2 regions of the Dickeya lacustris genome follow, and region 2 is predicted to be linked to the other one. Evidence: predicted binding sites of a transcription regulator. Region 2 holds the regulator's gene; the other holds the start of a gene.
What was found. The regulator CRP, encoded in region 2, controls carbon source genes, mostly activating them, when cyclic AMP is high. The targets are predictions, from matches to a motif close to ATGTGANNNNNNTCACAT.
Positions count from the first base shown of each region.

Region 1 (4,964 bases), 1.6 Mb from region 2:
GACATAGCTTGAGACTAAATGCAGCCCAAGACCGTGATCGCCCTCCAGTTTACTGGTGACACCCATCTCAAATACCCTATCGGCAATGTCGGGGTCAATCCCTGTGCCCTGATCGGCCACTTCGATGACCAGTTCTTGTTCGCCATCATAGATATACACCTCAACAGGGGAGTAGGGCAGTTGGCTGGCGAGCGTGGCTTCGACGGCGTTATCAATAACATTGCCAATGATTGACATAAGCTCGGTTTCACTCAGTGATGGGGGAATGGTGTTGAGTTGACAGCGCGGATCAAACCGTAATTCGATGCCTTTTTCACGCGCGCTGGCGAATTTACCGAGCAGTAAACCGCATAGAGCCGGTGAACAAATACGGCTGGAGATGAAATCCAATACCGCCTGCGCGCCTTCCGATTGCGCTTCGATATAGCGAATCGCCTCTTCATAACGTTTCAGGTGGAGTAAGCCTGCCAGTGTCGCCGTCCAGTTCAACTGTTCATGGCGCAGAATACGCAGGCTGTTGGCATAACGTTTGACCTGACTTAACTGCATACTCAGCGTGTGAATATCATTTTTGTCGCGAAAGCTGATGACCCAACCTTGTAATTCGTCCTCAAGCATAATGCGAACCCGGCTGGCAATGACCGTCACCTGATTGAAGCGGCAAATCTCATCATGTGTATCGTTTTCCCACATGGTGTCGCAGCAGAAAAAGGGCACCGGTGTAATGACATCGTCTATCGGTAAGCCGCGCAATTGCCAGGAAGGCATGCTGAGTCCAAGCAAATCTTTGGCAGCGTGGTTGATAACCGCGATACGCCGCTGCTGATCAATAGCAATAACCCCTTCATAAATAGACTCCAGCAGCGCTTTTTGTTGACGAACCAGCAGCCTTATTTCTAGAGGCTCCAGACCAAACATCTGCTTTTTCAAATTGCGGGAAAACCACCATGAAAAGAAGAACAGCGCGACCAGCATGACGGCGATGAACAACCCGACACTGGCCACTTTGCTCCATGTCAGGTTATCAATGCGTTTTTTCAAATACCCCACAGAGACAATACCAATAACGCGATCGCCATCCATAATCGGTGCTTTGCTGCGCAGAGAAATGCCGATGGCGCCTCGACGTAACGTAATAGAGCTTTGTCCATCGAGCACCTCTTTGTTATCTCCGCCGATCATTTCGGTGCCCAGCAGCGAAGGCTCTTCGGAATGATAGAGGTGCGTGGCCGTGTTATCGCCAATCACGATAAAGCTGGCATCGCTGCGCGCTTTGATCTGATCAACCAAATTATCGATAGTGGTGGTGTCGCGCTGTTTTACCGCGTCAACCAGTGAAGGAATAATCGCTATCTCTCTGGCTTGAATCTGGGCCCGGCTCCCAAGTTCATCATAGAGCTGTTGATCCACGGCGCGATAATAGTAAACGCCAGCGCTGATAAGCAGTAACGAGAAAAAGATCATCAGGTAGATAAACAGTTTGATATGAAAAGGAAGTTTTACAGCCATATTGTGCCTATTACCTGTGGAGTGCTGAATTGACGATAGCTAATTTATCATGAAAGGCGTAAAAAGAAGGGGCTAAAAAACCGTCTTGTGAAGCGCTACGCGTAAAAAGTGGTATTGATATTTATTGGCATTTTTGAATTCCCTGTGAAATAAAGATTACTTTTTATTTCATAAAATTTACTTTTTATAAACATGAAGTTTATTTATTGTTCACGATGCCTTTTACGCCATAAAAACCATAAAAATTATGATGCGGGCGCTATTTCTGTTGGTTTTTAATTTATTGATTTAAATGAATAAAAATATTAAAACCATTAAAACCATAAGTGCCATTAAAACTCATTTTTTAATTTGAAGATTGTCACATAATAATAGGACTTGACCTCTTACTATGCCCGGGAAAATAACAAGGGGAGAAGGTTATGAGTACCACTGATGATTCTTATATTGTTGTGAAAGAGGAGGCCTCTGGGCAGGCTTCATTAAAAGAAAAGTGGTGGCATGTTCTGGATAACTACAAAATTGGTGTTATTCCAGTGCCGCTGTTTATTCTGGCTGGTTTATTGATTGCGCTGGACTGCCTTGAAGGCAAACTGCCCAGCGACATCGTGGTGATGGTTGCTACACTCGCGTTCTTCGGTTTTGCCTGTGGTGAATTCGGTAAGCGCTTGCCGTTCATCGGAAAAATGGGTGCAGCGGCGATTTGCGCCACCTTTATCCCGTCTGCATTGGTGTATTACGGCTTGCTGCCGCAAGTTGTTGTGGATTCCACCACCAAATTCTATAAGTCCACCAACATTCTGTATCTGTATATCTGCTGCATCATCGTCGGCAGTATCATGAGCATGAATCGGCAGACGCTGATCCAGGGCTTCCTGCGTATTTTCTTCCCCATGCTGTGCGGTGAAATTGTGGGCATGCTGGTGGGTATGGGCGTCGGCATTATGCTGGGCATGGATCCTTTCCAGATCTTCTTCTTCCTGGTGCTGCCCATCATGGCGGGTGGTGTAGGTGAAGGTGCTATCCCGCTTTCTATTGGCTACGCAGCAATACTGCACATGGATCAAGGGGTTGCTTTGGGGCGCATCCTGCCGATCGTGATGCTGGGCAGCCTGACCGCCATCGTTCTTGCTGGCGTGCTGAACCAACTGGGCAAACGCTACCCACACCTGACGGGTGAAGGCGATCTGATGCCGAATAAAGCAAACAGCCCTGAACAGGCTCCGGCTTCGCTGACCAGCACTCTGAGCGGCAAAATGGACCCGGCTAACCTGGCTGCAGGCGCGCTGTTGGCTATCCTGCTGTACATGATCGGTATGCTGGGCCACAAACTGATTGGTCTGCCTGCACCGGTTGGCATGCTGTTTGCTGCGGTTATCGTGAAACTGGTTAACGGTGCTTCCCCGCGTCTGCTGGAAGGCTCTCAGGTGGTGTACAAATTCTTCCAGACTTCTGTGACCTATCCGATTCTGTTCGCCGTTGGCGTGGCCATTACCCCTTGGGAAGAGCTGGTGCATGCCTTCACGATTACCAATCTGCTGGTGATTGTGTCCACTGTTGTGGCACTGGTCACGACCGGTTTCTTTGTTGGTAAGAAAATCGGTATGCATCCAATTGATGTTGCCATCATCTCTTGCTGCCAGAGCGGGCAGGGCGGTACTGGCGACGTGGCTATCCTCACTGCTGGCAACCGTATGGTGCTGATGCCTTTTGCTCAGATTGCGACCCGTATCGGTGGCGCGATCAACGTCTCCGTGGCTTTGCTGGTTCTCGGCAAATTCTTGGTGTGACGGTTTACGACAAAAACAAATAACGCCGCAATACGTTGCGGCTTTATTGAAACAGGAAAGATTATGAAACTTGCAAGTTATCGCCATCAGGGCAACAACAGTTACGGTATTTACACCTCCGCCGGGCTGATTGATTTGGGCCGTCGTCTGGGCGAACGTTACCCCGACCTCAAAGCGCTGCTGGCCGCCGATGCGCTCGACGTGGCCGCCGCCTTCCAGGGAGAGACCCCGGATGTGGCCGTCGCTGACGTCACCTTTCTGCCGGTGATTGTCTCGCCTTCCAAAATCCTCTGCGTCGGCATGAACTACGCCGACAAGCGCAAGGAGTTCAACGAGCTGAACCCGGCCCCGACGCTGTTCGTGCGCTTCCCGGATTCGCAGACCGGCCACGGCACCCCGGTGCTCAAGCCGCACTACTCCAGCGAGTTTGACTACGAAGGCGAGCTGGCGGTCATCATTGGCCGCGACGGGCAGAACATTGCCCGCGACGAGGCGCTCGGGTTTGTCGCCGGTTACAGCTGCTACATGGACGGCTCGGCGCGTGACTGGCAGCACAGCTGGTTCACGGCGGGCAAGAACTGGCAGAAGACCGGCGCGTTCGGGCCGTACCTGACCACCCGTGACGAAATCCCCGACCCGCATGCGCTGGCCATCCGCACCTACCTGAACGGGCGGATGGTGCAGGATGACACCACGGCGAGCATGATCCACAAGGTGGCCGACCTGATTGAGTATATCAGCACCTTCACCGCGCTCAGTGCCGGTGACGTCATCATTACCGGGTCGCCGGGCGGGGTGGGCAAGAAGCGTAATCCGCCGCTGTTCATGCAGCCGGGTGACAGCATCGAGGTGGAGATAGAGCATGTCGGCCACCTGCGTAACACCATCGGCGAAGCCGCGCGGCCGGTCAGGGCGCGTCAGGCCGTGGCCGTCGGTCACTGAGTCGCCCGGTCGGGCCGCGAGCAACCAGCAGGATACCCCCATGTATGCCGATGAGAGTGTGACATTTACCCCCCCACGAGGTGGCGCGCCACCCCCGGGTGCTGACGGACGTCGGGCCGCTGCTGGCGCGTTGTCAGCTGGGCCTGGACGACGATATCGAATTTTTTGTGGTGGGCCGCCACCAGGGGCGCGTGGTGGCGTGCGCCGGGCTGTGCGCGAGCACCATCAAGTGCGTGGCGGTTGACCCGGATTACCGCGAGCTGAGTCTGGGGGTGACGATAGTCAACGAGGTGGTGCAGTTTGCCGCCGGACGCGGGCTGTTCCACCTGTTTCTCTACACGCGGCCCTGCAATGTGCCGGTGTTCCGGGGCTGCGGGTTTTACCCGCTGGCCTGTTACGAGGACCAGGCGGTGCTGATGGAGAACACGCCGATAGGCATCCGGCAGTATTGCCAGACGCTGGCGTCGCAGGCGAAGCCGGGGGCGCACATCGGGGCCATCGTGATGAACGCCAACCCGTTCACGCTGGGGCACCGCTATCTGGCGGAGCAGGCGGCAGCGGCGTGCGACTGGCTGCATATCTTCGTGGTGCGCGAGGATGCGTCGTTCTTTCCGTTCAGCGAGCGGCTGGCGATGGTGCAGCAGGGGGTGTCACACATCCCGAACCTGACGGTGCATGCCGGGTCGCACTACCTGATATCGAAGGCGACCTTTCCGGGGTACT
Region 1 is NZ_CP114280.1:193,469-198,432, forward strand. Features, by position in the region: gene O1Q98_RS00855 (ATP-binding protein) at 1-1,509, opposite strand, end outside; gene O1Q98_RS00860 (2-hydroxycarboxylate transporter family protein) at 1,932-3,299, shown strand; gene O1Q98_RS00865 (fumarylacetoacetate hydrolase family protein) at 3,363-4,241, shown strand; gene citC ([citrate (pro-3S)-lyase] ligase) at 4,340-4,964, shown strand, end outside.
Region 1: the regulator CRP is predicted to act here: its motif matches at 1,859-1,876, upstream of O1Q98_RS00860 (2-hydroxycarboxylate transporter family protein).

Region 2 (4,964 bases):
AGATGAATTGCGCCAAACGCAAATTGGCGTGGCGGCAAGCGGCAAATAGGCTAACAATGGCCGCAGACGCCTGACGGCCAGCAGGAATTCGGTTATAACGATCGGTTTATCACGATCTGGTTATCACGGCAGATAGGCGGGCCGAAGGAAACCCGTCTGGCGACAGCGGCTTTCCGATAGCGCCCGGCATCAGAACGTCCTCAATAATAACAACGCTTAATCACAACAACGGTTATCGCACCAGGATGGCCCGGTTTCGCAGCATCAATCAGCGGAGGTTTGCATGTCACATCAGCACCCGATTATCGCAGTCACCGGTTCCAGCGGCGCCGGAACCACCACCACCAGCCTGGCATTTCGCAAAATTTTCCAGCAACTTAACCTGCGCGCCGCGCTGGTAGACGGCGACAGTTATCACCGCTATACCCGACCGGAAATGGATATGGCTATCCGTAAAGCGCGCGATGTGGGTCGTCATATCAGTTATTTTGGGCCGGAAGCCAATGACTTTAGCCAACTGGAGCAGGCATTTATCGATTACGGTCGCACCGGCACCGGCCAGACCCGCAAATACCTGCACACCTATGATGAGGCCATTCCCTACCATCAGGTGCCGGGAACATTTACGCCCTGGGAGCCGATGCCGCAGCCGACCGACCTGCTGTTTTATGAGGGGCTGCATGGCGGCGTTGTTACCGCCCAGCATAACGTCGCACAGCACGTTGACCTGCTGGTGGGGGTGGTGCCTATCGTCAATCTGGAGTGGATACAAAAACTGGTGCGTGACATCAACGAGCGCGGCCATTCGCGCGAAGCGGTGATGGACTCGGTGGTGCGCTCAATGGAGGATTACATCACCTATATCACCCCGCAGTTTTCCCGCACCCATATCAACTTTCAGCGTGTCCCGACGGTTGACACCTCGAATCCGTTTGCCGCCAAAGCCATTCCCTCAATGGATGAAAGCTTTGTGGTGATTCATTTTCAGGGGCTGGACAACATGGATTACCCCTATCTGCTGGCGATGCTACAGGGGTCGTTTATTTCACACATCAATACGCTGGTGGTGCCGGGCGGCAAAATGGGGCTGGCGATGGAGCTGATTATGACACCGCTGGTGCGGCGACTGATTACGGGTAATGGCCTTGCCTGACACGGTGCGACGGCGATGAAGCCGCCGCGAGCCGGTGCGTTAACCCTGCGCTACCACTTCATGGCTGTGCGTTATCTGCACCGCTTTTTCCAGCATCAGCGCCACCGAGCAGTATTTTTCCGCTGACAGCGACACCGCGCGCTCAACGGCTTTTTCCGATAGCGCGTTGCCCGTGACGATAAAGTGCAGATTGATAGCGGTGAACAGGCGCGGCGCCTCTTCACGCCGCTCGGCGCTCAAACGCACTTCGCAATCCGTTACGTCATGGCGACCTTTTTGCAGTATGGAGACCACATCAATGGCGCTACAGCTGCCCGCTGCCATCAGCACCATTTCCATCGGGCTGGGCGCTTTATCGCCTGAATTGCCATCCATCAGCACCTGATGACCGGATGCGGACTCACCTAAAAACGTCAATCCCTCAACCCACTTCACCCGAGCCTGCATAATTTTGCCCTCAATCAACTATTTTTGAAATTTTGCACCGCTCATGTACAAAAAAGCCTGATAATCAGAGCTTAATCATGCTGAAGCGAGACAACACGAGACACTACACTCAACCTGTGTTACAAACGGAGGACGTAAACCCGTGTGTGTCGGGCTGCTGCCTGACTGCCATCGGTTTACCGGCGTCATTGATAGACCGTCTCCGTATCATCCCTGACGTCATTCCGCCAGGACGGAATTTGAATTATAACTATGTTATCACGCCGTACAGGGAACTCTGAGCCCTGTGATTTGCGCAGTGAATTACAACAGAGGATAACAGCGAATGGTTCTCGGCAAACCGCAAACAGACCCGACTCTCGAATGGTTCCTTTCTCATTGTCACATTCACAAGTACCCATCGAAGAGCACTCTGATCCATCAGGGTGAAAAAGCAGAGACGCTTTACTACATCGTAAAAGGCTCGGTTGCCGTGCTGATTAAGGATGAAGAAGGCAAGGAAATGATTCTGTCTTATCTGAATCAGGGCGATTTTATCGGCGAGCTTGGCTTGTTTGAAGATGGGCAGGAGCGCAGTGCATGGGTTCGGGCAAAAACTGCCTGTGAAGTCGCTGAAATTTCCTACAAAAAATTCCGCCAGCTTATCCAGGTTAACCCGGATATTCTGATGCGCCTCTCCTCGCAGATGGCCCGTCGCCTGCAAGTCACCTCGCAGAAAGTCGGCAATCTGGCATTTTTGGATGTCACAGGGCGTATCGCACAGACCTTACTGAATCTGGCCAAACAACCGGATGCCATGACCCACCCGGATGGTATGCAGATCAAGATTACCCGTCAGGAGATAGGCCAGATAGTCGGCTGTTCCCGTGAAACTGTCGGTCGTATCCTGAAAATGCTGGAAGACCAGAATCTTATCTCCGCTCACGGTAAAACCATCGTGGTTTACGGCACGCGCTGATCGGGCGTCAGCCCGTTTTCCATCTGAACGGGTTTTTTAATATCAGCAAGGGCGGCCAATGGCCGCCCTGCTTATTTTGCGTATCGGTGAGTGTCGCGGGCGACGCGTTACGACCAGTATTTATTGATCTCGGTGCGCAGAGCCTCAGCCGTCGCTTTACCGCTCTCAGACGCCAGCGCACGGCCAGCAATAAAGGTCTTGGCGCTAATCCCCTCAAACAGATGAATATCCTGCGGCACAATACCGCCGGTAATTGACAGCTCCAGCCCCAACTCAGACAGCGCGCGCATCCGGCCAAGATCGTCATGCGTCCAGTTGACCCCGGCGAGCTCGGCATCGCGCGAGCGGTGATAAATCGCCTGCGTAATGCCCATATCGACCCACTGACGGGCATCATCAAGGTTCCAGTTGCCATACAGTTCAATCTGGATTTCCCCGCCAAACTCATCGGCCACTTTTTTGCAGGCCGCAATAGTGGCAACGTGCGCCGCCGCTGAAACGGTTATCCAGTTCGCCCCGGCAGAGAATGCCATGCGTGCCAAAATAGCGCCGCCATCGGTGGTTTTCATATCACACACAATAATGTGTTTGGGGTGGCGCTCACGCAGCGTGCGCACCGCCGTCATGCCTTCAGCAAAGGCCAGAATGGTGCCTACCTCAATGACTTCAACAAACCCGCTGACGCGGTCAGCAATCTCAATCGCTGTTGCCAGGTCAGTCGAGTCCAGGGCGATTTGCAGCATAGGTTTAGTCATAACTGATTCCTCTCCAAGAGTGAAAATAGTGAAATCACCGGATTGCGAGCGAGCGCGGCCCGTGGCCTGATGCCACTATTTATTTCAATGGTTCTCAATACACTATTTCAGGTCGCTGGCGCAGACCGTCGATGAATAAAAGCAATAAGGTTTAAACGTAATAAAGCTTAAAAATAATAAAGCCTGGAAATAAATATTGTTTAAAAATAACTACTGTTTAAAAATAACCACCGGTTAAAAATAAATAAGCTTTAACGCTGGCCGTAATAAGCATTCGCGCCATGTTTTCTGAAATAGTGTTTATCAGAAAGCGCCTGATCGATATGAATCGTCGGATTAAGCAAGCGGGTAGACAGCGCCATCGCCGCCACCTCTTCGAGCACCAGCGCATTGTGTACTGCATCCATCGCGTTTTTCCCCCAGCAGAAGGGCGCATGCCCGGTTATCACCGCACCCGGTACGGCCAGCGGGTCGAGATCCCGGCGCTGAAACTCTTCGACAATCACCGCGCCGGTGTTTTTCTCATACTCACAGGCAATTTCCTGCTCGCTCAACGCGCGGGTGCAGGGAATATCGCCATAGAAATAGTCGGCATGGGTGGTGCCCAGCGCCGGGATGTCCAGCCCCGCCTGTGCCCAGATAGTGCCGTGGCGTGAATGGGTATGCACAATACCGCCGATACCGCTAAACGCCTGGTACAACGCCAGATGGGTGGCCGTATCGCTGGAAGGGTTAAGGTGCCCTTCCACCACACGCCCGTCCATGTCTACCACCACGATATCGTCCAGCGTCATCTGCTCATACGAGACGCCCGACGGTTTGATGGCGATAACCCCAAGCGAGCGATCAATCTGCGAAACATTGCCCCAGGTCAACGTCACCAGGCCGTGCCGGGGAAGCAACAGGTTGGCTTGCAGTACGATAGCCTTCAATTGCTGGTACATCATGATTCTCTCCTGCGCCCCTGACACGGAGCGCCTTATTACGGCTCAGGCAGGCTGTGCCAGCGCCTTATCAATTACGCTAAAGACCTCTTCGCGGCTGGTGCATACCCGCAATTTATCAAGGTTTATCCCGGTGTCGCTGTTCTCGTCTTCCAACACCTGGGTCACTTCCATCAACCCTTCCATGTGTTCATCCGAGGTGCTGCCCGCCAGCGTCACCAGCACATCCACCGGTTCATCTTCACCGTCAAATTTCACCGGCGTGGTCAATGTCACCAGCGCAAAGGCGGTGCGATTCACGCCGTTTTCCGGCCGGGCGTGCGGCATGGCGAATTGCGGCGCAATCACGATATACGGGCCCATTTTCTCGATACTGCTGATAATCGCCTCGTGATAACGCGGCTCAACAGCGCCGGACGCAATCAACATATCCGTACCCAGTTTGATGGCATCACGCCAGTCAGCGGCGCTGGCATTAAGCAATACGGAGTTATTGTCGATTAACGATTGTTTGAATTTCATGTCCTTCTCCTTAGGCCTTCCTGACGCAGCAAGGAAGGCACGCGTGATTAACCGGCAAAGTTTTTCTTGATAAGGCCTAGCAACTCATCACCGAAAGAATTTGGGTTGAGCATGTTCTGCACGCCCAGTACAAACTTGCCGTCACCGGGGCTCATTTCACCCGCCAGATGCTTCGAGGAAACGAT
Region 2 is NZ_CP114280.1:2,971,298-2,976,261, reverse strand. Features, by position in the region: gene O1Q98_RS13460 (phosphoribulokinase) at 284-1,153, shown strand; gene O1Q98_RS13455 (OsmC family protein) at 1,193-1,600, opposite strand; gene crp (cAMP-activated global transcriptional regulator CRP) at 1,926-2,558, shown strand; gene O1Q98_RS13445 (3-keto-L-gulonate-6-phosphate decarboxylase UlaD) at 2,666-3,313, opposite strand; gene O1Q98_RS13440 (L-ribulose-5-phosphate 4-epimerase) at 3,565-4,257, opposite strand; gene O1Q98_RS13435 (PTS sugar transporter subunit IIA) at 4,303-4,779, opposite strand; partial or broken gene O1Q98_RS13430 (PTS ascorbate-specific subunit IIBC) at 4,827-4,964, opposite strand, start outside.